DNA from 4 places in the Streptomyces sp. NPDC050732 genome. Region 1 is predicted to be linked to each of the others. Evidence: riboswitches for the same ligand, from Rfam matches in the RefSeq annotation. Region 1 holds a riboswitch; each other region holds the start of a gene.

Region 1 (7,463 bases):
GCGAGGTCGGCGATGGTGACGTCCTCGGTCTCGCCGGAGCGGTGGGACATCATGCACTTGAAGCCGCTGCGCTGGGCCATCTCGACGGCGTCCAGGGTCTCGGTCAGCGAACCGATCTGGTTGACCTTGACGAGCAGGGCGTTGGCCGAGTTCTCCTCGATGCCGCGGGCCAGGCGCTCCGGGTTGGTGACGAACAGGTCGTCGCCGACGAGCTGCACCTTGTCGCCGAGCTTCTCGGTGATGGCGTTCCAGCCGGCCCAGTCGTCCTCGAACAGCGGGTCCTCGATGGAGACGAGCGGGTACGAGGCGACGAGCTCCTCGTAGTACTCGGTCATCTCGGCGGCCGAGCGCTCCTTGCCCTCGAACTGGTACTTGCCGTCCTTGTAGAACTCGGACGCGGCGACGTCGAGGGCGAGGGCGATCTGCTCACCGGGAACGTAACCGGCCTGCTTGATGGCCTCAAGGATGAGGTCGAGCGCGGCGCGGTTGGAGTCCAGGTTCGGGGCGAAGCCGCCCTCGTCGCCGAGACCGGTGGAGAGGCCCTTGTCCTTCAGGACCTTCTTCAGCGTGTGGTAGACCTCGGTGCCCCAGCGCAGGGCCTCGGAGAAGGACTCCGCGCCGATCGGGGCGATCATGAACTCCTGGATGTCGACGTTCGAGTCGGCGTGCGACCCGCCGTTCAGGATGTTCATCATCGGGACGGGCAGCAGGTGCGCGTTCGGGCCGCCGAGGTAGCGGAACAGCGGCAGGTCGCTGGCCTCGGAGGCGGCGTGCGCGACGGCGAGCGAGACGCCGAGGATGGCGTTGGCGCCGAGCGAGCCCTTGTTGTCGGTGGCGTCCAGGTCGAACATGGCCTGGTCGATCAGGCGCTGCTCGGTGGCGTCGTAGCCGACGAGCTCCGGGCCGATCTGCTCGATGACGGCGAGGACGGCCTTCTCGACACCCTTGCCCTGGTAACGGTTGGGGTCACCGTCACGGAGTTCGATGGCCTCGAAAGCACCGGTGGAGGCACCGGACGGAACGGCGGCACGACCGGTGCTGCCGTCGTCGAGGCCGACCTCGACCTCGACCGTGGGGTTGCCTCGGGAGTCCAGGATTTCCCGGGCTACGACGACGTCGATGGACGGCACGAGCATCTCCTTCTGGGATGTGACGCGTTTACGCGAGCCGCTTCGGCCCTGCGTCTCCTGAGCCTAACCGGCTCCGGGCCTTCGGCCAGCCGACCGCCCGTCCCCTGGGACGGCACAAAGGCCATATGGCCCGGAAACAGGGCGTAAGACCATGTTCTCTACTCGCTAGTAGCGAACACGGGGGCCCTGAGACGGCGTGGAGACGCGGGTGGACACGGGTGCGGACATGGCCCCGCCCCGGTGCGTACGGGGGATACGCGCACCGGGGCGGGGAGCCCGTGGGGACGGGGGGTACGGCCGTGCGTCCGCCGAGGCACGGCCGTGACCGGCCGGGTCAGCTCAGGTGGAGCTGCTGGCCCGGGTAGATCATGTCGGCGTTGTCGATGATGTCGCCGTTGAGCTTGTAGACCTTCTGCCAGCCGCCCTTGACGTGCTCCGCCTCGGCGATCTTCGACAGGGTGTCGCCCGTCTTGACCTTGTACTCGCCGTCGCCCTTCTCGACCTTCTTGCCGGTCGGGGTCTCGACGGTCTTCTTGCTCTCGGTCTGCGGCGTCGGCTGCGGCTTGGGAGCGGCCTGCTTCGGCGCGGCCTGCTGCTGCGGAGCGGCCTGCTGCTGCGTCTGCTGCGGCTGCGGCTTGCTCTGCTGCTGCGGGGCCTGCTGCTGCGAGCCGCCACCGCCGCCGCCGTTGTACGAGGCACCCGAGAGGCCGACGCCACAGCTCGGCCAGGCGCCCTTGCCCTGGCCGGCGAGGACCTTCTCGGCGATCTCGATCTGCTGGGCCTTGGAGGCCTTGTCGGCGGTCGGCGCGTACTTCGTACCGCCGTACGCGGCCCAGGTGGACGGCGAGAACTGCAGCCCGCCCTGGTAGCCGTTGCCGGTGTTGATGGACCAGTTGCCGCCGGACTCGCACTGGGCGACGGCGTCCCACTCGGACGCGGTGGCGGCGGAGGCCGAGCCGGCCGCCATCAGCGGGGCGGCGACGGCGGCGCCGGTCACGCCGACGAGCGTGGCGACGCGAGTGGCCTTGGACGGGCGACGGTGCTTGCCCTTGCCGGAAAGCAGCATGAGTTGATCCCCTACACCGACGCCTGCGAGGTGAGCTGTCGGGTTCGGGCCGATGTGGTTGCCCGGCCGCTCTCTCGCGAGTGCGACTTCACCCCTAGCCGTTTCCGGCACTTACCTTGGGTCCCCCGCTCCTGCCCACGGCGCTCTTGAGCGACGACTGTTCCCGTCCGGCCGTTGGCAGGATTCGGCGTACCGACCGGCGGGGCTCACCAGTGGCGAGCGGTCACGACCGTAGACACGCTCCCCACCGAATTTCAAAGACGATCAGGGCTTCTGAGACCCATCTCTCACTCGCGCCAAACCGGACAACACAGGTCAAGTCCCCCGCCGACGCATCGTCAATTTCCGTTACTTTTCGCCCAGATCGAGGCTCTGACCGGGGAGGATGAGGTCCGGGTCGGCTCCGACGGTCTTCTTGTTCTCGCTGTAGAGCTCGTGCCATCCGCCGTCGACCCCGAAGTCGTCCGCGATGACCGAGAGGTTGTCCCCGGAGCGCACGGTGTACGTCCCGTCGGCGACCTTGCCGGAGCGGTCGCCGCCGCGCGAGGCGTGCCGTCCGGGACGGTCGCCGGCGCTGTCGCCCTCGTCCGCGCGGTCGCCGCGGTGACGGCCGGAGGAGGAGCCGTTGGGGTCCGTGGCGTCGTCGGCCGGATCGGTCGACTTCTCGGGCGCGGGCGAAGTGGTGTCCTCGCCGCCGGACTTGCCGGACTCGCCCTTGTCGTCGGCCTTTTCGGCGTCGTTCTCGCCGCGCTTGTCGGCGTCGTCGACCTTGTCGCCCTTTTCGCCGGACTCGTCGTGATTCTTGTCTCGCGTGTCGCCGCCGGAGGGCTTCTCGGAGGACTTGTCGGCCTCCTCAGGGGCCTTGGAGTCCGTGGAGTCCTTTGCGTCCGTGGAGTTTTCTGCGTCCGTGGAGCCCTTGGCGCCGTCAGACCCCTTGGAGTCGGCCGGGTCCTTCCGGCCCTCCGAGCCGCTCGAATTGTTCGAGTCGGAGGGCTTGGGCGTGATGGGGCCGCCCGGGTCGACGTCGGCCGCGGCGCCGTCCTTGCTGAGCCCGGCGATCGGGGCGCAGCTCGGCCACGCCGCGGTGCCCTTGTCGTCGAGGATCTTCTCGGCGACGGCGATCTGCTGCGAGCGGCTGGCCTGGTCGGCGCTGGTCGCGTAGTCCAGGCCGCCGTACGCCTCCCACGTCTCCTGCGAGAGCTGGAGGCCTCCGTAGTAGCCGTTGCCGGGGTTGGCGCTCCACGCGCCGCCGCTCTCGCACTCGGCGAGCTTCTCCCACGTGGTGGTCTCGGCCGCGCTCGCGCTGGTGGCGCCGAGCAGTGGGATGGCGATGGCTGATCCGGTGACACCTGCCGCGACGATGAGGGCCGGGGCCTGGCGGGGGCGTCGGTGACGACCATTGCCGGAGAGCATGCGAGTGCCTTTCAGGAGACTGCAGCGACGACTTGGGCGCCTGGGGCGCTCAAGTCGTCGTGAACGTAGTCGCAGTCGAACGCTTGTCACAAGTCGATGCAGCGGAGATCACGCAAACATCACAGTCCTGACGGCTCGTCAGCAGGGTGTACTCCGGACACCGTTTTCTGTGCGGTTGTGAACTCCACGGGCAGGGTGCGCAGTCCTCGCATGATCAGCCCGCCACGCCACCGCAAATCGGCGGGGTCCGCGGCCAATTGCAGGTCGGGGAGGCGGCGCAGGAGCGTCGCGAGGGCGGTGCGGCCTTCGAGACGGGCGAGCGGGGCGCCGAGGCAGTAGTGGATTCCGTGGCCGTATCCGAGGTGTTGGTTGTCACGGCGGGAGAGATCGAGGGTGTCGGGGTCGGCGAACCGGGCGGGGTCGCGGTCGGCGGCGGCGAGCACGACGAGGACGGGGTCGCCGGCCGCGATGTCCTGGCCGCCGATGCTGAGCGCTTCCGTCGCGAACCGCCAGGTGGCGAGCTCCACGGGCCCGTCGTAGCGGAGCAGCTCCTCGACGCCGGTCTCCAGGAGCCCGGTGTCGCCCTCCTCCAGCGCCTGCTGCAGCCGTTCGCGCTGCTCGGGGTGGGTGAGGAGGGCGTACACGCCGTTGCCGATGAGGTTGACGGTGGTCTCGAACCCGGCGAAGAGGAGGATGAAGGCCATCGCGGCGGCCTCGTTCTCGGTGAGGTGCTCGCCGTGGTCGGAGGCCTTGATGAGGCCGGAGATGAGGTCGTCGCCCGGTTCGAGGCGCTTGCGGTGGATCAGCTCGGCGAGGTAGCCGCGCATCTTCTTCACCGACCGTGCGACGCCGCCCCGCGGCCCGCCCCCGTGCCGGATCATCATGCCCGCCCAGTCGCGGAAGTCGTCCTGGTCCTCGCGGGGGACGCCGAGCAGGTCGCAGATGGCGTAGATGGGGAGGGGGAAGGCGAACTCGTGGATGAGGTCGGCGGTGCCCTCCTGGGCGAACCGGTCGATGAGCCGGTCCGTCAGCTCCTGCACGCGCGGCGCGAACTCGGCGACGCGCCGCGGAGTGAACGCCTTCGCGACGAGGCGGCGCAGGCGGGTGTGGTCCGGCGGGTCGATGTTGAGCAGATGCGTCATCAGCTCGGCCTTGCGCTCGCCCGGGATGCCGGTCTTGCCCTTGGCGTGGGCGGGCTCGGCGTGGTGGGCCGGGTTCTTGCTGAGCCGCTGGTCGGCGAGGGCCTGCCGGGCATCCGCATACCGGGTGACCAGCCAGGCCTCGACCCCACTGGGCAGCCGCTGCCTGCTCACGGGCTCGTGCTCGCGCAGCCAGGCGTACGCGGGATAGGGATCGGTGGCGAACTCCCAGGTGAAGAGCTCGGGCTGCGGGGGCGTCCCGGGTCCCGGGGCGGCTCCTGCGGGGCAGGTGGGGGGCGGCTGGTCGTGCATGCGGTGACGGTATCCCTATGGGGAGCCGGGACTCCTCCTTGGAGGGGTGGGGACGCGCTAGTCGAGGTCTGGGTCCCGGGTGTGGGCCGGAGGGGGGCCAATTGGGCGGAGGAGGCCCTTCAGGCGGTGGGTGGCCGAGGTGTCGCCCTCGGACTCGGCGATGCGGAAGTAGTGGACCGCCAGGTGCTGGTGGACCTGGCCGAGCAGCGCGGCCGCGCCGGGCTCGCCCGCCTCGGCGGCGGCCGTGAGATAGGGGACCGCCTCCTGGTACGCGACCCGGGTCGCGAGGAGATGGCCGAGGCGGCCGGCCGCGCGCGCGTGCCCGCGGTCGGCGGCCTTGCGGAACCAGTCCTCGGCCGCCGCCGTGTCCCCCTCGTCCCCGGCCAGCAGCCCGAGCCATGCCATGGCGTCCGCGTCCCCGTTCGCGGCGCGGGGCATGAGGGTCAGCCGGAAGGCACCCGTCAGGGCGCGCAGCTCGGCCGGGTCGTGCGGCTCCAGGTCCTCGTACGCGCGGAGCCACACGCGGTCCGGCACCGGCTCCGTCAGATCGGAGCGGGTCGCGTCCGCGATCAGCGAGCCGTACGCCCGCCAGGTGCCGGGCCACTCCCCCGGTACGAGCAGTCCCGTCACGCCGTGCCGGAGCCCGGTGGCCCAGGCGAGCGCATCCTCGAACTTCGCGTCGCGTGCGTGGGGGCCTTCCAGGTCGTACTCCTCCTGAACCTGCCTCAGCAGTTCGGGCGTGACGCCCCGCGTCAGTCCGCACCGCGCCAGGTCGATCGCCGCACGCACCAGCAGGTGCCCGAGCAGCCGCGTGCCCGCGCGGCGCGCCCTGCGCCACTCCTCCCACAGGTCAGGGCCTAGCGCGAGGAACTCCGTGACGCCGAGGGTCCCGCGCCAGCGGACGGCGTCCGCGAGCCGCGGGTCGTCGACCGCCGCGAGCCGCGCCAGCTCCGCCCCGCTCCACTCGGTGGGGACCTCGACGGTCTGCGCGATGCTCAGGACGCGGGCGGCCGGGTGGTGTCCGAAGCGGTGTTTCTCGTACGCCGCGTCGCGCATCGTCGCGAGGACCAGGACGCGGTCATGGGTGAGCTGCGCGAGGACGCCGGGCGTGCCGGGCTCCGCGAGGTGGCCGTCCAGGTCGTCGAGCCACACCACGTGGGTGTTCCCGGGCTCCCGGCCGCGGAGCTGGTCCGGGAGGTCGCCCAGGTTCGCTCCGCCGCCCGCGACGAAGACCCGGGTGTCGTCGGGGACACTCGCCCGCAGCGCCGCCCACGCCGTCGAGGTCTTCCCGGACAGGGGGCCGCCCGTGACGATGACGAGACCGCCGTAGTGCGCGGCCTGCTTCAGGAGGACGGACAGTTCGTCGTCGCAGTCCCTGGTGACGTAGGGCGGCAAGGCCGTCGCACCGGGGAACCGGCGGGTGGGGCGCACGCCGAGGCCGAGGCGGCGCAGCCCGCCGAGGCGGGGCCAGCCGTCGGCGGCGGCGTGCTGGGGTGCGGGTTGCGCGGGCGGCGCGTTGACGGTGACCGAGCCGATGGAGTCGGCCTGTACGACGGCGGCCTGGGTGCCGCCGGTGACGGAGTTCCGCGCGCCAGGGCCGGCCTGCGCCCCGGCCTCCTTCTCCTGCCCACTCCCGGACTGGCCGGCGGTGTACCAGGCGGGGGGTGTGTAGTCGATGGCGAAGTCCCCGGTGATGTCGGCGGACTCGGTGGCCTCGGCCGTGCCGCGCTCGCCGCCCGCGACGAGGGCGGAGTCGGCCACGATGATGCGAAGGCGGTCCGCCCGCAGTCCGCCGCCGGTCCTGAGGCAGTCGTACAGCACCCCGTTCCAGAACCGCCGCAGCACGCCCCGGTCACCGACCTGCGCGATCACCTGCGTCCTGTCGATGTCGAGCTCGTTCTCACCGGCCCTGGCGCCCGACTGCCGGAAGAACTCCCCGAACTCGTCCCGGGCCCACAGCCAGCGGTTCCTGCTCCCCCACATCGCCCCCACGAGGACATCCGCCGCCTCGGCGGCCAGCGCCTCCAACTCCGTTGCCACTCAAGCCCCCACGCCGTCGTACCGCCCTGGGGGGCAACGGTACTAAGCGTCCGGGCCCGCACCCGTCCTCTCGGCCGCCCGCACCGCGTCCCGGTAGGCCCGCGCGGCCACGCGGAGTGCGGCCTCCGGGTCGACGCCCGCCGCCTCGGCGCGCAGGGCCAGCGCGAGGAGTTCGTAACCGACGCCCTCCCCGGAGGGCACGGTCACCTCAAGGCCCGCCGTCCGCGCCCGGGACGCCAGCTTCGCGGCGAGCGCGAGGCCGGGCTGGCCGAGCGGGATGCCCTCGGTGACCGACGTGCGCTGCTTCTCCTCCGCCTTCGTGCGGAGCCAGTGCGCCTTCACGTCCTCCGGCGTGTCCGCCGA
Region 2 (7,463 bases), on a different contig from region 1:
GCCGCCCTTGGCGGTGACCTTGGTGCCCTTGCGGACGCCCTCGGGGGTGACCCCGTCGTCCCAGACCTGGGTGTCCTTGCGGCCCAGCTTGAAGCTCTCGCTGTTCACGCTCGCGTTGACCAGGCGCAGCCGCCACTGGGCGCCGGAGTCGGCCTTCTTGGGCGAGGAGGCCGTGAAGGAGGCGCCGTAGGCGGCGTCGAAGGTGCCGGTGCTCGACCAGGTCCCGCCCTCGGGGCGGTAGTCGATGGACACCTGTGCCTTGGTGCCCGCCGGGTAGGTGCCCTGGGTGACGCCGAGCTTGCCGGTGAAGGTGACCTTGCGGTACTTGCTCACCGTGGCCTTGACGTCGCTCAGCTTGCTCGTGCGCGGGGGCGTGGCCAGGGTGAAGGAGTGCGGGGACGGCGCCGTGAACCAGCTGCGCGCGCTCGGCTGGACACTGACCGGCCCGCTCCGCTTGACGGTGTAGCCGGTGGCGAAGGTGCCGTTCTCGCCGCTCACCACGGTCTTGCCGGTGCCTGACGTGCCCTCGGTGATCCGCACCTCGGCGGCGAGCGGCTTTTCGGTGCCGTCGTCCGCGATGCGGGTGAGCTTGCCGCTGACGGGGATGTCACTGCCGTAGGGGGCGGTGACCGTGCCGGCGGGGGTGTCCACCGTGAACTTCAGTTCCTGCTTGCGGAAGGGCACGCTGAGCGTCTCGTACTGCTGGTCGAACATGTACTCATAGGTGACGTCGGTGCTGTACTCGCCGAAGTACCCGGAGGTGGTGAACCGCCCCCTCTCATTCGTCCACACCCATCCCTCCTTGCGGGTCTCCCGGGCGCGGTAGTACATGCCCACCCCGGCGAAGGGCTTCACCTCGTGGGTGTTGGGGTCCTCGGCCACCAGGGAGCCGGTGACCTTGCCGGTCGGGTTGTCGTAGGAGATCCAGGGGTGGCTGCTGGTGAGGGTCAGCTTGGGGTTGAGCCCGTAGTTGAGAAAGCCGGTCGAGCGCTGGACGATCTCGTTGGGCTGTCCGTCCCTGGCCACGACGTCGATCACGTAGGCGCCCATGGCGGGCAGGGTGACCGGCTCGGAGCGGAAGGTGCTCTCGTAGCAGTCGCCCGTGTCGGGGCAGGTCTCGGTGCCGGTGAGGCGGATGCTGGCGAGGACCTCGGGGTCGTTCTTCGCGTGGATTTCGAGCGTGACGTCCTTGGGGTGGAAACGCGCGGACATGTGCTCGTAGAGGGCGTAGATCCTGCCGCCCTCCTGCAGGGTTTCCGTGCGGCTGCGCGAATCGCCGTCCCCTGCGTGCGCCGCGGGTGCGGCGACCAGTGTGGCAGTGCAGACCACAAGGCTCGTGGTCAGCGCTGCCGTGAACTTCTTCAAGACTCCCCCATCGGATCTTGCTGTGTGTGTCGCGCGTTTGACCGGCGGGATGGGCGAATGGTTGTGCGACGGTGGGGCTGAGCTCCGGAGTCAGGGGTGGTGGTGGCCTGCGGGCCGCGCGGGGCAGTCATGTGCGTTGCCGGGCAGGCCCATGACGTTCAGTACGGGCTGTTCGCCCCCGGGGGTCTCGAAGGTGAAGTTCGCCTGCGCGGGGCCCGCCACCAGCGAGCACTGGGTGCCGAACGTCAGCGGCGGGTAGGGCTTCCAGGAGCAGCCGGCCCTGTCCAGGGCGTCGGTCACGTCCGCATACGTGATGCCTGCCGGGAAGGTGTCCGCTCCCCCGGCCAGCGGCGCGGGGAGCTCGATGACCTCGCGCCAGGTCTGCACACAGATGAGGGAGACCGTGCGGCAGCGGCAGACACTCAGCTCCAGGTCTCCGTAGGCGAACAGGCGCGGCCACGTTCTTTTCCGGCTCATGGTTCCCATGTCCCACGGCTCGCCCAGAGCCGCGGTCACATCGCTCCAGTCGGCGCCGCTGAACACCGGGCCCAGCCGGCCCGTCATCGCCATGCCGGTCAGGACTTCGAGTATCTCCACGGGAGGAGCCTGACATGGGCGGCGCCCTGGACAGGTGCGGTGCCCTGATCAGCAGTACGCGCTGCTTCGGACGGGGAACGCCCCAGGCCCGGCCCGCTCGGCGCGTTCCACCCAACTGCCCGCGCATACGCCCCTGTTGCACATGCGCCACCGGGCACCTGTGCGCGGCCGCCGCCCGTAACACGCAGCAGGGCCCGGATCCGCACGGGATCCGGGCCCTGCTGTCGCAGTAGCGGGGACAGGATTTGAACCTGCGACCTCTGGGTTATGAGCCCAGCGAGCTACCGAGCTGCTCCACCCCGCGTCGGTTCCTCCACCCTACGCCACTTGGGAGGGCCCTCACACCACGGCGCAGGCCCCGGGAGGCGTCCGCGAGCGGCGCGGCAGCCGCCGGACGGGCGGCATTCCGTACGCGGGCCGGTGGGCAAGTGCCTTGCCCGGCCGTGCAGTACACAGCCGCAGAACATTTTCCCCTTTCACATCCGCTCCCCTGGGCCGCTTTCCGCCGGAATGAAAAGGGGAATTCCGCGGGCCGCCCGGACAGGGTGCCCGTCGCGGCGGCCGTCCTTCTTTTCTGGGCAGGCGTCACTTTCTTTACCGGCTTGCCGTTCTGCCCGCCCGCATGGAACGAGTGACGGGCGCCCGGCCCCATACCCCCCTACCAGAAGCGTTATTGACGCGGTGTCCGCTGTGGACCCGCGGCGGCAGGGGATACCGCTCACGCCCGGGTGGCCTGCCAGGCCGGCAGGTCGGCGCCGATGGTGATATGCCCGTTCTGGCACGAATGGCCATCTTTGATCGTGTCCGCATTTAACCAAAAATATCCCCATCAGGGCTTTGGCGGCTTACGTGCCAGTGAAATGTGTCACGCCCGGAGGCCCACGGCGTCGCGGGCCGCTGAGCGTGTTTTCGTTCCGCGCAAAGAGAGTTGGGTTTTTGATCAAAGAGGAGGCGGGGTTCTTCTCACCCGGGACGGGCCCCGCGCATTCCCCGTATTCGAATTCCGGCCTTGTTCCGCACCGGCTTTCTCGCCTAACGTCACCGTCAATCCGGATGGAACGCCGAATCCTGCCGCTGTCCGGAAACTCTCCCACCCACACCCACTGACTCACGCACGGCAGGAGCGGGGGACCCAGGTAAGCCGCCGATCCCGGTGACGGGACGGCTCGGGGTGAAGTCGCATGCCCTGCGACCGGACAGCTCCCGTCCGAACCCGACAGCTCACCCCGCAGGCGACGGAGAGGAATTCGTCATGCCCGCAAAGGGTAAGCACCGCCGCCCCAAGTCCAGCCCGCTCGCCCGGGGCATCGCCGCCGCGGGCACCGGCGGCGCCGTGCTCGTTCTTCCGGTGCTCGGCGCCACCACGGCCGCCGCCGCACCGGCCGCCGCGGCCGCCAAGCCCGCCGCGGCCCCCAAGACCTATGTCGTCGTCGCGGGTGACTCCCTGGCCGAGATCGCCCGGGAGCACTCCGTGAGCGGCGGCTGGCAGAAGCTGTACCAGGACAACCGCGGCGTCCTCGGTGACGACCCGAAGCTGATCCACCCCGGCCTCAAGCTCACCCTCGGCGAGCAGGCCCCGGCCGCCCCCGAGCGGGCGGACCGCTCCGCGCGCACCAATGCCGCCGCCGAGCCCGCCGCGGTGAAGAAGTCCTACGCCAACAACCTCGACGGCTGGATCCGGCAGTCGCTCGACATCATGGCCCAGCACGGCATCCCCGGCACCTACGAGGGCATCCACCGCAACATCATGCGGGAGTCCTCCGGCAACCCGATGGCCATCAACAACTGGGACTCCAACGCGGTCGCCGGAACCCCCTCCAAGGGTCTCCTGCAGGTCATCGCCCCCACCTTCTCCGCCTACCACGTGCCCGGCACCTCGACGGACAGCTACGACCCGGTCGCCAACATCACCGCCGCCTGCAACTACGCGGCCGACCGCTACGGCTCGATCGACAATGTGAACGGCCCGTACTAGACCGCACCCCCACCCCTTTCCCGGTCGGTGACTGAGCCCCGGAACGCCTGGCGTTCCGGGGCTCATCGCGTGGTGCAGCCGCCGCCCATGGCATCGGATGTGTGGAAACTCGGGTCAGTTCACAGCATGGTCAAGGAGAATGGGCCGCTCCGGTTGTCCGTACTATCGCCGTGTCAGGGCATCTGTGTACTGAATATTGCTGTCACCCCGCAGGCCCGGGCCCCAACCCCGGCCTCGGGAAGCACACATGTGCAGCAGGCTCTTCAACTCCGGCCGCAGGTCCGGGAAAGGTTGTGCGCCCCATGTCCGAGAATGTTTCCGCCACCGAACTGACATCGCAGTACACCGCTCAAGTCCGTGCCGACCTCGAACGCAACGCCAAGGAGCAGCAGCGCCTCGGTGCGGAAATCGCCTCCCTGCAGGAGCAGTTGGCGGCTCATCAGCGCGACCACGCGGTGCTGGTCAGCATCCAGCAGGCGCTCGGTGAGGAGCCGGCCCCCGCAGAGCCTGCGGCCCTGGAGGAGCGGGCCGCGGTGCCCGCCCCCCGTACGAAGAAGAAGTCCACCGGCTCCGATGCGGCGGCGAGCAAGCGGGCGCGGGCGGGCAAGACCGCTCCCCCCAAGGCGGCCGCCGGGAAGAGCGAGGGGAAGGCCGCCGCGAAGAGCTCCGGGAAGGGGGCCGGGAAGAGCTCCGGCAGCGGGGCCGGCAAGGCTGAGGCCGCCAGGCCCGCCAAGCCGGCGCAGCCGACGCTGGTCGAGCTGATCCGCGGGCATCTCGCCGCGCAGAGCGAGCCGCGCTCGGCGGCGGAGATCGCCACGGCCCTGGGCCAGGCCCACCCGCAGCGCAGCGTCAAGACGACCGTGGTGCGCACCACCCTCGAAGGGCTGGTGGCCAAGAGCCAGGTCCAGCGCAGCAAGCAGGGCTCGTCGGTCTTCTACACCGCCGCTTCGGCGCCGGTGCCCGAGCAGGCCGCGCCGGCGCAGGGCGAGGAGCCGGCCGGCCCGGTGCAGGGCGAGGAGCAGCAGCCCGCGGCTGCCGGTGCGTGACAGCGCTCATGGCAGCGCTGCGGCAGGCCGGTGCCGGTCACGGTCCGGCGGCTTCGCCGGTGGCCGGGTGAGGGCAGGCCACGGACGGCGGGCATGACGGCAGGCCGGCCGGACCGGCCTGCCTGCTGCCTGCCTGCCTGCTGCCGTGCGGCAGGCACTGGTGTCGGGGTCCGGCCGGGTGGGTCGGGAGAGGGGCCCGGACGGCGCAGTACATGTGTCCCACAAGGAGTCGTGGGGTACCCGTCGTCTCGCGATAGCGCCCCTGCCGCGTGTCACGCACGGCTGTGCGTGGCACGGTCCCTCTCGAACGATCGGAATCCAGTGAGCGAGAAGAAGAACCCCGTGTCGGCCGCCGCGGAGAAGGCCGTGGAGAAGGTCCAGAACGCCATGCGGTCCGCAAACGAGATTCCCGGTGCGCCGGGCCCGGAGGCGGTGCCGGTGGAGGAGCCCACGAAGCCGCGTGAGCCGTTGCCGCCCAAGGCCGACCAGCGCGGCCCGCAGACCTACAGCCCGACGGGGCAGCCCACCGGGGTGCCGCAGGAGAAGGTCGCCCAGGAGGGCGCCTACCTGACCACCGCGCAGGGGGCGCGCCTGTATGAGACCGACCATTCGCTGAAGGCGGGGCCGCGCGGCCCGGTGCTGCTGCAGGACCACCATCTGCGGGAGAAGATCACCCACTTCGACCACGAGCGGATTCCCGAGCGGGTGGTGCACGCCCGCGGGGCCGCGGCGCACGGTGTCTTCCGGGCGTACGGCAGCGCCGCGGGGATCACCAGGGCGGGGTTCCTCGCCGAGGGGGTGGAGACGCCGGTGTACGTGCGCTTCTCCACCGTGCTCGGTTCGCGCGGCTCCGCCGACACGGTGCGCGACACCCGTGGCTTCGCGACGAAGTTCTACACCGACGAGGGCGTCTTCGACCTGGTCGGCAACAACATCCCGGTGTTCTTCATCCAGGACGCGATCAAGTTCCCCGACATCATCCATGCCGGCAAGCCGCATCCGGACCGGGAGATCCCGCAGGCGCAGAGCGCGCACGACACGTTCTGGGACTTCGTGACCCTGCACACCGAGGCCACCCACCACACGCTGTGGAACATGTCGGACCGCGGCATCCCGCGCTCCTACCGGATGATGGAGGGCTTCGGCGTCCACACCTTCCGGCTGGTCAACGCCGAGGGCGCCACCACCTTGGTGAAGTTCCACTGGAAGCCCCGGCTGGGTGTGCACTCGCAGGTGTGGGAGGAGGCGCAGCTCACCGGCGGTGTGGACCCCGACTTCCACCGCCGTGACCTGGCCGATGCCATCGAGGCCGGGGCGTTCCCGGAGTGGGAGCTGGGGGTCCAGGCCTTCCCCGACACCGAGGACCAGATGTTCGAGGGCATCGACCTGCTGGATCCGACGAAGATCGTGCCCGAGGAGCTGGCGCCGGTGCGTCCGATCGGGCTGATGACGCTGAACGCCAATCCCTCGAACTACTTCGCCGAGACCGAGCAGGTCGCCTTCCACCCGGGCCATCTCGTGCCGGGCATCGACGTCACCGACGACCCGCTGCTGCAGGGGCGGCTCTTCTCCTACCTCGACACCCAGATCAGCCGGCTGGGCGGGCCCAACTTCGCCCAGCTGCCGATCAACCGCACCCATGCGCCCGTCAACGACATGCTGCGCGACGGCATGCACCAGACGGCCGTGCACCGGGGGGCCGCGCCGTACCGGCCCAACTCGGTGGACGGGGGCTGTCCGTTTTTGGCGGGTGCGGACACCGGGGCCTACATCGAGGTGCCGGCCGAGGTGCCGGCCTCGCGCAAGGTCCGTGACGCGGCGGCCACCTTCGACGACCACTTCAGCCAGCCCCGGCAGTTCTGGCTCAGCATGACGCCCACCGAGCGCGAGCACATCGCGGCCGCCTACACCTTCGAGCTCGGCAAGTGCTGGAACGAGGGCATCAAGCAGCGCGGCCTGAACGTGCTGGCCAACATCGACCCCGAGCTGTGCGCGCAGGTCGCCGCGGGCCTGGGCCTGCCGGTGCCCGAGCCGTCCGCGCCGCTCGCCGCGGTCGAGCCGAGCCCCGCGCTCTCCCAGCTGGGCCAGGAGTGGCCGGTGGACGGCCGGATCATCGGCATCGTCACCGACGGCGTCAGCGACCTGGAGGGGGTGCGCACGGTGCGCCGGGCGGTCCTGGACGCGGGCATGGTTCCGCTGGTCATCGCCCCGGCCGGCGGCACCCTGGATGCCGACGGCGACCCGGTGACCGTGCAGCGCACCTTCACCACCGCCCGGTCCATCGAGTTCGACGCCCTGCTGCTGGCCGGGGCCCCCGCCCCCGCGCCCGACGCCTACGGGGCGCGCGATGCCAAGGCGGACGACGGCGCGGCCCGGCTGACCGGTGTCGAGCCGCGGCTGCTGCTGATGCTCATGGAGGCGTTCCGGCACGGCAAGGCCATCGGGGCCTGGGGGCGCGGCGCGGCCGCTCTGGAGGCGGC
Region 3 (7,463 bases), on a different contig from region 1:
ACCGAACGCACCAGTACGGGGGCGCGGACCATGGACCCGTACTCCAAGCTGCTCGAAGAGCGGATCGTCTTCCTCGGCACCCCCGTCGACGCCACCTCGGCGAACGACGTGATGGCGCAGTTCATGCACCTGGAGTACCAGGCACCGGACCGCGACATCTCGCTGTACATCAACTCCCCCGGCGGCTCGTTCACCGCGATGACCGCGATCTACGACACGATGCGGTTCGTCAGCTGCGACGTGGAGACGATCTGCCTGGGCCAGGCCGCGTCCGGCGCCGCCGTGCTGCTCGCCGCCGGCACGCCCGGCAAGCGGTTCGCGCTGCCCGGCGCACGCGTCCTGATCCACCAGCCGGCCATCTCCGAACCCCTCCAGGGCCAGGCCACGGACCTGGCGATCCAGGCCGATGAACTCCTGCGCACAAGGCGGCAGTTGGAAGAGCTGCTCGCACGGCACACCGGGCAGAGCCCGGAGCAGATCACCGCGGACATCGAGCGGGACAAGATCTTCGACGCCCCGGCGGCCCTGGAGTACGGGCTCGTGGACCGGATCATCCCGAGCCGCAAGGCCTCGCTCGCCGCGCGCGACCCGAGGTGAGCCGCCGGTGCTGCCGCCCGAACTGCCCCCTTTGCCCGCCCTCACGCACGCCGAGGCAGAGTTGATCGACCGGTATCTCGAAGTCGTCGACCTGCTCGGCCGCATCAATCCGGCGCGCGCCGAGCACACCTACGGCGGCCTGCGCGCCGCCCAGGCCCTGGTCGGCCGGGCGACCGCGCTGCGGGACGCGCTCGCCCTCATGCACCAGCGGGGCGAGACTGAGGTGCACGCGCCCACGCTGGCCCGGGCGCTGCGCGTCCTCGACGGCGAGCGGCGGGCGGGGCGACTCACCGTGCCGCCTCCGCAAGGCTCCTGAAGCCCCGTCGGCCGCCACGCTCCCGACATCGGAACCGTCCGGGGCGACTTCGAAACGGACCAGTCGGGCTACCCCGGACGGCGTACCCGGGCGTCGTCATCCGCGCGGTCCGAAGTTGCGTCCAGCGAGTACAGCATGGGCGGAATCGGGCATTCCGCTGCTGGTCGAGCGGTCGTCAGAGAGTGCGGCGGAACGTCGAATTCGGCAGTGTCCACCTGAACAGGTCAGTCGTGAGGAGCCTCACAAAACACCGTTTCGACTCGGTTTTCGGACCTGTTTCGGGTCAAGATCCCTTCCGACGACAAGCCCCCGCCACAGCGGCGGGGCGGTCCGGGCGGACGCCGAGTCCTGCCGCCACCCGGATGACCGGTCGACATCGGTGCAACGGCAGGAGTGGAGGACCCAGGTACGACGGGCCCGTCCGGGAAGTCCGGACGACGCCCTTGGGGTGAAGCCGCAGAGCACGACGCGGCCGGGCATCTTCGCCTGCCCGAACCCGACAGGTCATCCTTCACAGGCGGCTGACGAAGGGTTGCGCATGACCGCGCTGAATCATGTTCCGTCGCTGCTCAGCAGGACAGGGGCCGCATCGGCCCTCACGCTCGCCGTGGTAGGCGGCACCGTCATGGCCCCCGGGCTCACGTCGGAGGCCGAGGCAGCGACACACGGAACGAAGGCGCTCAAGATCGCGGCGTCCAAGAAGGGCTCCCCGTACGGCTACGGGGCAGCGGGACCCAACCGGTTCGACTGCTCGGGGCTGACGCTCTACTCGTTCAAGAAGACGGGCAAGAAGCTGCCTCGCACGGCCGCCGCGCAGTACAACAAGACCAAGCACATCTCCAGGTCCCAGCGGACCCGTGGTGATCTGGTGTTCTTCCACTCCGGTCGGAACGTCTACCACGTCGGGATCTACGCGGGTAACAACCGCATCTGGCACGCCCCCAAGAGGGGGACCGTGGTGCGCCTGGAGAAGATCTGGTCCAACAGCGTCTGGTACGGCAGGGTGCGCTGACCGCACCGTCCAGCGCGGCGTCCGTGGACGGCGGCCGAGCCCGTCAGCGGGCGTCGTCACGCGAGCCGCGCTGGACAGGTGCCTGCCAGGGCAGCGCGATCCACACGGTCTTGCCGCCCTCGTCGGTGGGGCTGACCGAGAGCCTGCCGCCGCACTCGGCCGCCAGCCAGCGGATGATGACCATGCCGCGGCCGTTGTCCTGCTGGACGGCCGCGGGGAGCCGCTTGGGGTAGCGGGGGTGGCTGTCGGTGACACCGATGCGCAACTGTTCGTCGCGGTCCAGTTCGAGGTCCACGGTGAAGGTGGGCGACTGGCCGAGCGTGTGCTGCACGGCGTTGGTGGCGAGTTCAGAGACGATCAGCCTGATCGTGTCGGCCACCTCCGCGTCACCTGGCAGGCCCCATTCCGCGAGCGCGCGGGATACGAATTTCCGGGCGGCGGGGACCGAGACAGGATCGCTCGGCAGGGTGACGGAGGCTTCCTGGTGGTCTGCCATGGCGACGTTGTCCCTTTCCCACCGGGACCGGTCTCCGGCTCGCGGCGGATGACTCGCTGACAGTCCCGGACTGGTGCTTCGCGCCAGCCTGCCACTCCTTGGCCGGTCACGGGTGGCGATCCACCGAGATGTGCATATATCTGTCGCTCGAAGCGGTGAACTCTGCTACGGCAGACCGTATTTGGGCGGGAGAGCGGTACTTCCTCTAATCTCGCCTACTGCCCTGCCCTGCCGCCGGGAGATCCGACGGCTCCGTCCGAAAGGAGACGGGCATGCAGTACGGCCCGGCGGTGCGCCGTCGTCAGCTCGGCGCCGCCCTGCGTGCCCTGCGCGGTCACGCGGGACTCACCAGCAGCGAGGCCGCCGCCAAGGTCGGCTGGCACCAGTCCAAGGTGAGCCGGATCGAGACGGGCCGCAGTGGCGTGAAGGCCGCCGACGTGCGGCTGCTGATGGAGGCATATCAGGTCAAGGATCCGCAGCGCAGCGAGCTGCTCATCGCGTTCGCCGGCGCCGACGACCCGGGCGCGGGACGTCATCACTGGTGGAAGGCCTATCGCGATCTGCTGCCCGCCACCTACCGCGATTTCATCAGCCTGGAGTCGCAGGCGAGCTGGGTGCGCACGCTGGAGACCTCCGTGGTCCCCGGTCTGCTGCAGACCTCCGAGTACGCACGCGCGGTGACCCGGGCCGCGCTCGGCGAGCTGCCGGAGGAGCAGGTCGAGGCGTTGGTGGAGGTCCGCCTCGCCCGGCAGGACGTGCTGCGCTCGGATCCGCCGCTGCGGTTGAGCGTGGTCATGGATGAGGCGGTGCTGCGGCGGCCGGTGGGCGGGGCGGGTGTCTTCGCGGGGCAGTTGATCCGGTTGAGGGAGGCGTCTCACATGCCTCACGTTCGGCTTCAGGTGTTGCCGTTCGCCGCAGGTGAGCATGTGGGCCTGATCGGTCCTTTCGTTATTTTTTCATTTCCGGACATTGCTGATCTGGATGTGGTTGTTCTCGACCATTTGACGAGTAGCCTCTACCTCGAACGGAAAGAAGACCTCCAGGCGTACACGGAGGCCTTCAACTCCCTTCAGGTACAAGCGCTCTCACCCGAGGACTCAACGGATTTCATCGCCGGGCTATGCGACGGCGCGTAAGGAGGCACAATGACCGCAATGCCTCGGTACGTACCTTCCAGCACGAGAATTCAAGGTGCGCGGTGGCAGCGCAGCAGCTACAGCAACGGAATGAACAACTGTGTCGAGACGGCCACTCTCGACTCGGAACCGCTGACCGGCCTGCGTGCCGTGCGTGATTCCAAGAACATCGCAGGGCCAGCCCTGCTCTTCTCCCCCGGCCCCTGGGAGTCGTTCATCAACTGCCTCCGGTAAGCGGCCCCGGCCCCGCGCGGGCCCGGCACGCTTCATCGGGGTGCGTTGCGGCTGATCACCCGTACCGCACCGGCGAGCTGTGCGTCGGTGAGATCGGCGCGGGCGGTCAGCCGCAGCCGTGAGATGCCGTCCGGCACCGACGGCGGCCGGAAGCAGCCCACGGCGAGACCCTCCGCCCGGCAGTCGGCGGCCCACCGGACGGCCTGCTCCGGTGACGGCGCGCGTACGGAGACGACGGCGGCGTCGGGGCGCACCGCCGACAGACCGTCGGCCGTGAGGCGGCGATGCAGCTTGGCCGCGACCTCGCGGACCCGTGCCGCCCTGCCGGGTTCGCGGCGCAGCAGGCGCAGGGCCGCGAGGGCGGCGCCGGCCGCGGCGGGCGCGAGCCCCGTGTCGAAGATGAAGGTGCGGGCGGCGTTCACCAGGTGCTCGATGACCCCGGCGGGGCCGAGTACGGCGCCGCCCTGGCTGCCGAGGGACTTCGAGAGGGTGAGGGTGACCACGGTGTCGCCCGCGCCCGCGAGCCCCGCCGCGTACGGGGCGCCCCGGCCGCCGTCGCCGAGCACACCGAGACCGTGGGCGTCGTCGACGATCAGCCCCGCACCGAATTCCCGGCAGACCGCGGCCAGTTCCGCGAGCGGCGCCATATCGCCGTCGACCGAGAACACCGAGTCGGACACCAGGACGGCGGGGCCGCCGTGCGCGTCCAGCGTCTTGCGGACCGCCTCGGGGTCGGCGTGCGGCACCACCTGCGTCGTCCCGCGCGCGAGCCGGCACCCGTCGATCAGGGACGCGTGGTTGCCCGCGTCGGAGACGATCAGTGAGCCGTGCGGGGCGAGCGCGGTGACGGCGGCGAGGTTCGCCGCGTAACCGGAGGAGAAGACGAGGGCCGCCTCGGCGCCGCAGAAATCGGCGAGCTCACGCTCCAGTTCGGCGTGCAGCTCCGTGGACCCCGTGACGAGCCGGGAACCGGTGGCGCCGCCGCCCCAGCGCCGGGCCGCGGCGGCCGCGCCCTCGGTGACCTCGGGGTGCCGGGTCAGGCCCAGGTAGTCGTTTCCCGCCAGATCGAGGAGGCCGTCCGCCTCGGCGGGGCGCGGGCGCAGGGTGCGGACGAGCCCGGCGTCCGCGCGCAGCCGCGCCTGTTCGTCGAGCCAGCCGAACGCGGTGCGCGGTGCGCGGTCGTGGGCGTCGTCGAGGGTGTGGTCCGACGCTCTGCCCGGCGCGGTGGACGCGCCCGTCACGGGGTGCCTGTTTGTAGACATTGCACAGACCTTAGTGGTCGTGCCACCTGGCCAGGGTGTGGCAATACCCACACCTCAAACCGTTTCTGTTGTGCGAACTCTCCTTGGCCCGGCAGGCTGCCGTGCGTAAGGATCAGCGCCATGGACCTGCTGAACACGCTGGTGGACAAGGGGCTTCGGCGCGAACTGCCGACCCGTGAAGAGGCGCTGGCCGTGCTGGCCACCTCCGACGACGAACTCCTGGACGTAGTGGCCGCCGCCGGAAAGGTGCGGCGGCAGTGGTTCGGGCGACGGGTGAAACTCAACTATCTGGTCAACCTCAAGTCGGGTCTGTGCCCCGAGGACTGCTCGTACTGTTCGCAGCGCCTCGGTTCCAAGGCCGAGATCCTGAAGTACACCTGGCTGAAGCCCGACGAGGCCTCGCAGGCCGCCGCGGCCGGGGTCGCGGGCGGCGCCAAGCGGGTCTGTCTGGTCGCCAGCGGCCGCGGCCCGACGGACCGTGACGTCGACCGGGTCGCGCAGACCATCGCGGCCGTCAAGGAGCAGAACGAGGGCGTCGAGGTGTGTGCCTGCCTCGGCCTGCTCTCGGACGGCCAGGCGGAGCGGCTGCGGGGTGCGGGCGCCGACGCGTACAACCACAACCTGAACACGTCCGAGGCGACGTACGCGGACATCACCAAGACCCACACGTACGCGGACCGCGTCGACACCGTGCAGAAGGCGCACGCGGCGGGGCTCTCCGCCTGCTCGGGGCTGATCGCGGGCATGGGCGAGCAGGACGAGGACCTGGTCGACGTCGTCTTCTCGCTGCGCGAGCTCGACCCGGACTCGGTGCCGGTGAACTTCCTGATCCCCTTCGAGGGCACGCCGCTGGCGAAGGAGTGGAACCTCACGCCGCAGCGCTGTCTGCGCATCCTCGCGATGGTCCGCTTCGTCTGCCCGGACATCGAGGTGCGCATCGCGGGCGGCCGGGAGGTCCATCTGCGCTCGCTGCAGCCGCTCGCCCTGAACATCGCCAACTCCATCTTCCTGGGCGACTACCTGACCAGCGAGGGCCAGGCGGGCAAGGCCGACCTGGAGATGATCGCGGACGCCGGTTTCGAGGTCGAGGGCACGGACCAGGTGACGCTGCCGCGGCACCGCGCCGACGCGGCGGCCGCCGCGGCCGAGGGCTGCGGCTCGCACGACGGGGGCGGGTGCGGGCCGTGCGGGGGCTCCGAGCCGGCCGCCGAGCCCGCGGCGGAACCGTCGGCCGCACCCGCGGCCGGGTCCGGTGAGGCGCGGACGGACCTGGTGGCGGTACGCCGCCGGGGCGCGGGAACGGACCTGGCCCCCAATGCCTGACCTCTCCACGGCGGACCTGCTCGCGCTCGACCGACAGCACGTCTGGCACCCCTACGGGCCGATGCCGGGCCGCCAGGAACCCCTGGTCGTCGAGTCCGCGAGCGGCGTCCGGATGCGTCTCGCGGACGGCGGCACCGAGCTGATCGACGGCATGTCGTCCTGGTGGTCGGCGATCCACGGCTACAACCACCCGGTGCTCAACGACGCGGTGCGCGGCCAGCTGGACCGCATGAGCCACGTCATGTTCGGCGGCCTGACGCACGAGCCCGCCGTCGCGCTCGCCAAGCGCCTCGTCGACATCACCCCCGACGGTCTTGAGCACGTCTTCCTCTCCGACTCGGGTTCCGTCGCGGTCGAGGTCGCGGTGAAGATGTGCCTGCAGCACTGGCGCTCGCTCGGCCGCCCCGAGAAGCGGCGGATGCTGACGTGGCGCGGCGGCTACCACGGCGACACCTGGCAGCCGATGGCCGTGTGCGACCCCAAGGGCGGCATGCACGAGCTGTGGCAGGGGGTGCTGCCGCAGCAGGTGTTCGCGGACGCGCCACCGAGTGGTTTCGACGCGTACGAGGAGTCGTACGCCGAGCACCTCCATGAGCTCGTCGGGCGGCACGCCCACGAACTCGCCGCGGTGATCGTCGAACCCGTGGTGCAGGGGGCCGGTGGGATGCGGTTCCACTCCCCCGGCTACCTGCGTGCCCTGCGGGAGGCGTGCGACGCCCACGACGTGCTCCTGGTGTTCGACGAGATCGCGACGGGCTTCGGTCGTACGGGCGCGCTGTTCGCGGCCGACCACGCGGGTGTCTCCCCCGATGTGATGTGCGTCGGCAAGGCGCTGACCGGCGGCTATCTGTCGATGGCGGCGACGCTGTGCACGGCACGGGTCGCCGACGGCATTTCGCGGGGCGAGGTGCCGGTCCTGGCGCACGGTCCGACGTTCATGGGCAATCCGCTGGCCGCCGCGGTGGCCGGCGCCTCGATCGACCTGCTGCTCGGGCAGGACTGGGCGACCGAGGTCAAGCGCATCGAGTCGGGCCTGCGGAACGGCCTGGCCGAGGCCGCCGCTCTCCCCGCGGTACGGGAGGTCCGT
Region 4 (7,463 bases), on a different contig from region 1:
CGGTGCGCGGCCACCCCGCCGACACAGGCGTCGCGGGCACCCTCGGCCTCCTCTTCGAAGGCGCTGTTCACCGCGTACAGGCGCCCGGTGAAGCCGGACTCCCGGAGGTTGGCCAGCACGCTGCGGCCCACGCCGCCGGGGGCCCGGCCCACGCCGATCACCGCGACCGAGCCGGGCGTCAGGAGGCGCTGCACGGACCGCCCCTCGGCGCGCTGTTCGCGGGCGCGCTGCACGGCGAGCGAGCGGTCGGTCGGCTCCAGGTCGAACTCCAGGCGTACGACGCCGTCCTCGAAGCTGCGCTTCTGCTGGTAGCCCGCGTCCGTGAACACCTTGATCATCTTGGTGTTGGCGGGCAGCACCTCGGCGGCGAAGCGCCGGATGCCGCGCTCCCTGGCCACGGCCGCGATGTGCTCCAGGAGGGTGGAGGCGACGCCACGGCCCTGGTGGGCGTCCTGCACGAGGAAGGCGACCTCGGCCTCGTCCGCGGGCGCGCTGGCGGCCATGCCGCGCTCGTCGATGCGGTCGTAGCGCACGGTGGCGATGAACTCGCCGCCCACGGTGGCCGCGAGGCCGACCCTGTCCACCTGGTCGTGGTGGGTGAAACGGTGCACGTCCTTGGCGGACAGCCGTGGGTAGGGCGCGAAGAAGCGGTAGTACTTCGACTCGTCCGAGACCTGTTCGTAGAAGCTGACCAGGCGGTCCGCGTCCTCGGCCGTGATGGGCCTGATCCGGGCGGTGCCTCCGTCGCGCAGCACCACATCGGCTTCCCAGTGGGAGGGGTAGTCGTGCCGATCGTGCTGATCCGACGGGGTCTGCATGGGGCCAGGGTACGGGTCGCGCGGCCGTCGGGGCCGGGGCAAGCTGGGACGGGTCGAGGCAGTCGGGGCCGGACCGGGTCCGGCAGAGCACCCGTGACGGCATGAGACACTGGTCTAGACAAGTGTGAGACACCTGGAAGGGCAGCAACACATGGCTGAGCGCCGCGTCAACGTCGGCTGGGCCGAGGGCCTTCACGCCCGACCCGCCTCCATCTTCGTCCGTGCGGCCACGGCCGCCGGCGTCCCCGTGACGATCGCCAAGGCCGGCGGCAACCCGGTCAACGCCGGCTCGATGCTCGCGGTGCTCGGCCTGGGCGCCCAGGGCGGCGAGGAGATCGTGCTCGCCTCCGACGCCGAGGGTGCCGACGCCGCTCTCGACCGCCTGGCGAAGCTGGTCTCGGAGGGGCTCGAAGAGCTTCCGGAGACGGTCTAGGACACGTTTCCCGCATTACGTGGATGGGGTCGCCCGGAATTACCGGGTGACCCCATCGACGTATATGGGCGTATGCGTCGAGTGTGCGGGCGCATTCGCTCGAAGAAATAGCTTTCTTCTTGTATACGGAGCCTCCGTTAATTCCGGAGGCTCACTGTGTTTACGGCATGTTGCGAATCCCTCACACGGCCGGCGCGCAGCGCGGGGCGCAATCGGTGGGCGGCCGTCGCCCGTTCGGCGTGAGCGGCGGTGAGCGCCCTGGCCCGCTCCGGGTCCCGGCGGGCGACCGCGTCGAGGATCGCGGCGTGCTCCGACCAGGACTCGACGGGCGCCGCCGGGCTCTCCACGACGTACATCCAGGCGATCTTGTGGCGGAGCTGGGTGAGCAGCGCGCTGAGGCCGGGGCTTCCGGAGGCCTGGGCGAGCGTCTCGTGGAACCAGCCGCCCAGGGAGCGCAGATCCTCCCCCAGGCCGCCCCTTGAGCGCTCCTGGCCCAGCCTGACGAGTCCGCGCAACACCTTCAGGTGCGCGTCCGTGCGGCGCTGCGCGGCGCGCGCCGCGGCGAGCGGTTCGAGCAGCGTCCTGACCTCCAGGAGGTCGGCGGCCTCCTGTTCGGTGGGCTCGGCGACGCAGGCGCCCGCGTGCCTGCGGGTGACGACGAAGCCCTCGGCCTCCAGCGTGCGCAGGGCCTCGCGCACGGGCACCCGGGAGACGCCGTAGCGACGGGCGAGGAGTTCCTCGGTGAGCCGGCCGCCCCTTTCGTGGACACCGGCGACAATGTCGTCCCGAATGGCCGTGCATACCGAGTGCGCGGGAACGCTCATGATCGGACCTCCGCCTTAATCCCCGCGAAACGCGGTCGACCGACGCTCATTCAGTGACTCTATTGCAGAGCGTCGGCATTTCCGACGGCGGGCCGGAATCCATGGATATCTTTTGGCCAAGGGCGGAACGAACGAGGGCAACGCGAAAGCCCCGGCTCTGGGCGAGCCGGGGCTTTCGGAACTGTGCGGGGGTCCGCCGTCCGTCAGACGTTGACGCCGTGCGAGCGGAGGTACGCGACCGGGTCGATGTCCGAGCCGTACTCCGCGCCGGTGCGGGCCTCGAAGTGGAGGTGCGGGCCGCTGGAGTTGCCGGTGGAGCCGGAGAGGCCGATCTGCTGGCCGGGGGTGACCGTCTGGCCCACGGTGACGCCGAGGGACGACATGTGGCCGTACTGGGTGTACGTGCCGTCGTTCATCTTGATGACCACGTTGTTGCCGTAGGCGCCGCCCCAGCCGGCCTCGACGACGGTGCCGGAGCCGACCGCGTGGACCGGGGTGCCGGACGCCGCGTGGAAGTCGACACCGGTGTGGCTGCCGGAGGACCACATGGCGCCACCGGTCTGGTAGCCCGTGGAGACGTACGAGCCGCTGATCGGGGAGACGTAGGCGTTCAGGCGCTTGCGCTCGGCCTCGCGGGCGGCGCGCTCCTTGGCCTCGCGTTCCTTCTTGGCCTTCGCCTTGGCCTCGGCCTCCGCCTTGCGCTTCTCCTCGGCGGCCTTCTTCTTGGCGGCCTCTTCGGCCTTCTTGGCGGCAGCGGCGTCGTCGGCGGCCTGCTGCTGCGCCGCGGCCTGCGCGTCGATGCTCGCGGCGAGGGAGTCGCCCACGGATATCGCCTGGGTCAGGCCGGTGTGCTCCATGGCCGCTTCGTCGGGGGCGGCGAGCGCCGGGGCCGCGAGGCCGCCGATGACACCGGTGGTGGTGAGCGCGGCGACGCCGGCGACGTTCGCGGTGGTACGCGTGAGGCGGCTCGGACGACGGTGCTTCCCGGTGGCACGGGTGAACGCCATGTGGCGGGTGATCCTTTCCTTCCTTCTCGCCTACCGGGTTAGCTGACGGGTTCGGAGCAGGAAGGTCTCCTACGGATCCCTCACCTCACGGCAAGGTGCCCGATTCACCCCAGGGGACATGTGGGTCCCCGGCTCCCCTGGCTCGCGCCGTACGGGGACTCGGCGATGACTGTCCGGTGCCGCGGGTGCGGCGTACTGCGCGACGAACAGCCGGGTCGACGCTAAACGGGCCGCCTTCAATCGACAAACAGAAGTCGTCTTTTGTAGCGCACGCCACACGGCAGACAGGCAACCACCATACGAATTCGGACATATGAGGACCCCGGCGCCCGAAGCGGTCACCAGGGTCCCGATATGTCCTGACTGTCACTCAGCCTGGCCTGTAACTCAGCCTGGTCTGTCGCTCAGCCGGTGACCACACTCACTTCGCCGATGCCGAGCGCTCTGACGGGCTCCTCGATCTGCGCGGCGTCCCCGACCAGGATCGTCACCAGACGGTCCGCCGGGAAGGCGTTCACGACGGCGGCGGTGGCCTCCACGGTGCCGGTGGCGGCCAGCTGCCGGTACAGCTGCGCCTGGAAGTCGTCCGGCAGGTTCTGCTCGACCTGGTCGGCGAGGGTGGCCGCCACGGAGGCCGCCATCTCGTACTTGAGGGGGGCGACGCCCACCAGGTTCTGCACGGCCACGTCACGCTCGGCGTCCGTCAGGCCCTCGGCGGCGAGGACGCGCAGGACCTTCCACAGGTCGTCCAGCGCCGGTCCCGTGTTCGGGGTGTCCACGGAGCCGCTGATGGCGAGCATCGCGGCGCCCGAGCCGTCCGGCGCCGAACGCAGGACCTGACTGAACGCCCGTACGCCGTAGGTGTATCCCTTCTCCTCGCGCAGGACACGGTCGAGACGCGAGGTGAGGGTGCCGCCCAGGCAGTACGTACCGAGAACCTGGGCCGGCCAGACGCGGTCGTGCCGGTCGGCTCCGATGCGGCCGATCAGCAGCTGCGTCTGGACCGCTCCGGGGCGGTCCACGATGACGACGCGGCCGCGGTCGTCTGCGGTCACCGGCGGCACCGGGCGCGGCTCGCCCGGGGAGCCCGTCCAGGCGCCGACGGTGTCCGCGAGGACGGCGTCCAGGTCGGTCCCTGCCAGGTCGCCGACCACGACGAGGGTGGCCGTGGCGGGGCGGACGTGCTTCTCGTAGAAGGCGCGCACCGCCGCCGAGTCGATGGCCGCGACCGTCTCCTCGGTGCCCTGGCGCGGACGCGACATGCGCGAGGTCGCGGGGAAGAGCTCCTTGGAGAGCTCCTTGGCCGCGCGGCGCGCCGGATTGGCGGCCTCGTGCGGGATCTCGTCCAGGCGGTTGCGGACGAGCCGCTCGATCTCGCTGTCCGCGAAGGCGGGGGCCCGCAGGGCGTCGGCGAGCAGGCCGAGCGCCTTGGGGAGCCGGGAGACCGGGACTTCGAGGGAGACGCGTACGCCGGGGTGGTCGGCGTGCGCGTCCATGGTGGCGCCGCAGCGGTCGAGCTCGGCGGCGAACTCCTCGGCGGAGTGCTTGTCGGTGCCTTCATTGAAGGCCCTCGCCATGATCGTGGCGACGCCGTCGAGGCCCTCGGGCTCGGCCTCCAGGGGCGCTTCGAGGTTGATCTCGACGGCGACGACCTGCTGACCGGGGCGGTCGCAGCGCAGCACGGTGAGGCCGTTGGGCAGCGTGCCGCGCTCGGGCGCCGGGAAGGCCCAGGGCCTGGCGGGGCCCGCCTGGGGCTGGGGGTGGAACTGCATCGTCGCGGCCTCGGTCACTTCGCCGCCTCCTCTTCTTCCTCAGCGGCCTCTGCGCCCTCGCCGGCGGCAGTCACGGGTTCGTACACGAGCACCGCGCGGTTGTCGGGGCGCAGGCGGGCCGCGGCGACCTCCTTGACCTCTTCCGCCGTGACGTCGAGGACGCGCTGGACGGCGGTGAGGGCGAGCTGCGGGTCACCGAACAGGACGGCGTACCGGCAGAGTTCGTCGGCGCGTCCTGCGACCGTCCCGAGCCGGTCCAGCCACTCGCGCTCCAACTGCGCCTGGGCGCGCTCCATCTCCTCCGGAGTGGGGCCCTCAGCGGCGAAGCGGGCCAGCTCCTCGTCGACGGCGGCCTCGATCACGGGGACCTCGACGTCGCCGGACGTCTTCACGTCCAGCCAGCCGAGCGAGGGCGCCCCGGCGAGACGCAGCAGGCCGAAGCCCGCGGCGACCGCCGTACGGTCCCGGCGGACGAGGCGGTTGTAGAGCCGGGAGGACTCGCCGCTGCCGAGGACGGTGAGGGCGATGTCGGCCGCGTCGCACGCGCGCGTGCCGTCCTCCGGGAGGCGGTAGGCGGCCATCAGGGCGCGGGCCGGGACGTCCTCCTCGACGACCTCGCGCAGCTCCTCGCCGATGCGCTCGGGCAGGGACCCGTCGCGGGGCGGCTGCTTGCCGTCGTGCCCGGGGATCGACCCGAAGTACTTCTCGACCCAGGCGAGCGTCTGCTCCGGGTCGATGTCGCCGACGACCGAGAGGACGGCGTTGTTGGGCGCGTAGTACGTGCGGAAGAACGCGCGCGCGTCCTCCAGGGTGGCCGCGTCCAGGTCGGCCATGGAGCCGATCGGCGTGTGGTGGTACGGGTGGCCCTCCGGGTACGAGAGGGCGGTCAGCTTTTCGAAGGCCGTGCCGTACGGGACGTTGTCGTAGCGCTGGCGGCGCTCGTTCTTGACGACGTCGCGCTGGTTCTCCATGGACTCCTCGTCGAGGGCGGAGAGCAGCGAACCCATCCGGTCGGCCTCAAGCCAGAGGGCGAGCTCCAACTGGTGGGCGGGCATCGTCTCGAAATAGTTGGTGCGCTCGAAGCTCGTCGTGCCGTTGAGCGAGCCGCCCGCGCCCTGGACCAGCTCGAAGTGGCCGTTGCCGTGCACCTGCTTCGAGCCCTGGAACATGAGGTGCTCGAAGAGGTGCGCGAGGCCGGTTCGCCCCTTGACCTCGTGGCGTGAGCCGACGTCGTACCAGAGGCAGACCGCGGCGACGGGGGTCAGGTGGTCCTCGGAGAGCACCACGCGCAGGCCGTTGGCCAGCCGGTGCTCGGTCGCTGTCAGGCCGCCGGAGCCGGCCTCGGCTGTGGCCGTGTGACCCATGGGCATGTACGTCCCTTCGATCGCTAAAACATTGCTGGTTCTGCCAGTCCTGCCACTGTATGCAAGCGTGCGGACACCTGACGAAGTTCCCGGTCCGCCCTCGGCGTAGTCGCGCGTGACACCGCCGGTGCACGGGTCGTGGTCGGCGTTGTCAGTGGGACAGTCCACAATGGTCGGCGTCAGAACCCGCACTTGCTTGGTGAAGGAGCCGCAGCAGCGATGGCCCGCCGCAGCACGAAGACCCCGCCGCCCGACGACACGTACGAGGAGAAGATCCTCGACATCGACGTAGTCGACGAGATGCAGGGCTCCTTCCTTGAGTACGCGTATTCGGTCATCTACTCCCGCGCCCTGCCGGACGCCCGCGACGGCATGAAGCCGGTGCACCGCAGGATCGTCTATCAGATGAACGAGATGGGCCTGCGCCCCGACCGCGGCTATGTGAAGTGCGCCCGCGTCGTCGGCGAGGTCATGGGTAAGTTGCACCCGCACGGAGACGCGTCGATCTACGACGCGCTGGTGCGCATGGCCCAGCCCTTCTCGATGCGCCTCCCCCTGGTCGACGGCCACGGCAACTTCGGCTCCCTCGGCAACGACGACCCGCCGGCCGCCATGCGGTACACCGAGTGCAAGATGGCCGACGCCACCTCCTTGATGACGGAGTCGATCGACGAGAACACCGTCGACTTCGAGCCGAACTACGACGGCCAGGAGATGGAGCCCTCCGCCCTCCCGGCCGCGTATCCGAACCTCCTGGTCAACGGCGCGTCGGGCATCGCCGTCGGCATGGCGACGAACATGCCGCCGCACAACCTCGGCGAGGTCATCGCCGCCGCCCGCCACCTGATCAAGCACCCGGGTGCCGACCTTGAGACCCTGATGAAGTACGTGCCGGGTCCCGACCTGCCCACGGGCGGCCGGATCGTCGGGCTCAACGGCATCAAGGACGCGTACGACACGGGCCGCGGCACCTTCAAGACCCGCGCGACGGTCTCCGTGGAGAACGTGACGGCGCGCCGCAAGGGCCTCGTCGTCACCGAACTGCCCTTCACCGTCGGTCCCGAGAAGGTCATCGCCAAGATCAAGGACCTGGTCGGCTCGAAGAAGCTCCAGGGCATCGCGGACGTCAAGGACCTCACCGACCGCTCGCACGGCCTGCGCCTGGTCATCGAGATCAAGAACGGCTTCGTCCCCGAGGCCGTCCTGGAGCAGCTCTACAAACTGACGCCGATGGAGGAGTCCTTC

What was found. Region 1 has a riboswitch for cyclic di-AMP ahead of AB0H82_RS30795 (transglycosylase family protein). Riboswitches for the same ligand answer to the same signal wherever they lie in the genome.
Positions count from the first base shown of each region.
Region 2: linked by a shared signal. The riboswitch ahead of AB0H82_RS24180 (LysM peptidoglycan-binding domain-containing protein) and the one ahead of AB0H82_RS30795 (transglycosylase family protein) in region 1 are both predicted to bind cyclic di-AMP.
Region 3: linked by a shared signal. The riboswitch ahead of AB0H82_RS04660 (C40 family peptidase) and the one ahead of AB0H82_RS30795 (transglycosylase family protein) in region 1 are both predicted to bind cyclic di-AMP.
Region 4: linked by a shared signal. The riboswitch ahead of AB0H82_RS15350 (M23 family metallopeptidase) and the one ahead of AB0H82_RS30795 (transglycosylase family protein) in region 1 are both predicted to bind cyclic di-AMP.

Region 1 is NZ_JBFAHP010000042.1:11,303-18,765, forward strand. Features, by position in the region: gene eno (phosphopyruvate hydratase) at 1-1,130, opposite strand, end outside; gene AB0H82_RS30795 (transglycosylase family protein) at 1,465-2,196, opposite strand; cyclic di-AMP (ydaO/yuaA leader) riboswitch at 2,201-2,349, opposite strand; gene AB0H82_RS30800 (transglycosylase family protein) at 2,545-3,609, opposite strand; gene AB0H82_RS30805 (cytochrome P450) at 3,729-5,060, opposite strand; gene AB0H82_RS30810 (SCO5717 family growth-regulating ATPase) at 5,118-7,100, opposite strand; gene AB0H82_RS30815 (nucleoside triphosphate pyrophosphohydrolase) at 7,143-7,463, opposite strand, start outside.
Region 2 is NZ_JBFAHP010000027.1:81,876-89,338, forward strand. Features, by position in the region: gene AB0H82_RS24165 (hypothetical protein) at 1-1,365, opposite strand, end outside; gene AB0H82_RS24170 (hypothetical protein) at 1,456-1,962, opposite strand; tRNA gene AB0H82_RS24175 (tRNA-Met) at 2,193-2,266, opposite strand; cyclic di-AMP (ydaO/yuaA leader) riboswitch at 3,054-3,210, shown strand; gene AB0H82_RS24180 (LysM peptidoglycan-binding domain-containing protein) at 3,215-3,937, shown strand; gene AB0H82_RS24185 (hypothetical protein) at 4,240-4,983, shown strand; gene AB0H82_RS24190 (catalase) at 5,305-7,463, shown strand, end outside.
Region 3 is NZ_JBFAHP010000003.1:263,886-271,348, reverse strand. Features, by position in the region: gene AB0H82_RS04670 (ATP-dependent Clp protease proteolytic subunit) at 1-597, shown strand, start outside; gene AB0H82_RS04665 (hypothetical protein) at 605-913, shown strand; cyclic di-AMP (ydaO/yuaA leader) riboswitch at 1,272-1,448, shown strand; gene AB0H82_RS04660 (C40 family peptidase) at 1,452-1,925, shown strand; gene AB0H82_RS04655 (ATP-binding protein) at 1,969-2,421, opposite strand; gene AB0H82_RS04650 (helix-turn-helix transcriptional regulator) at 2,694-3,557, shown strand; gene AB0H82_RS04645 (DUF397 domain-containing protein) at 3,567-3,791, shown strand; gene AB0H82_RS04640 (8-amino-7-oxononanoate synthase) at 3,824-5,053, opposite strand; gene bioB (biotin synthase BioB) at 5,174-6,376, shown strand; gene AB0H82_RS04630 (adenosylmethionine--8-amino-7-oxononanoate transaminase) at 6,369-7,463, shown strand, end outside.
Region 4 is NZ_JBFAHP010000014.1:150,039-157,501, reverse strand. Features, by position in the region: gene AB0H82_RS15365 (GNAT family N-acetyltransferase) at 1-818, opposite strand, end outside; gene AB0H82_RS15360 (HPr family phosphocarrier protein) at 970-1,251, shown strand; gene AB0H82_RS15355 (GntR family transcriptional regulator) at 1,389-2,075, opposite strand; gene AB0H82_RS15350 (M23 family metallopeptidase) at 2,279-3,082, opposite strand; cyclic di-AMP (ydaO/yuaA leader) riboswitch at 3,095-3,257, opposite strand; gene AB0H82_RS15345 (pitrilysin family protein) at 3,487-4,872, opposite strand; gene AB0H82_RS15340 (pitrilysin family protein) at 4,869-6,224, opposite strand; gene AB0H82_RS15335 (DNA topoisomerase IV subunit A) at 6,438-7,463, shown strand, end outside.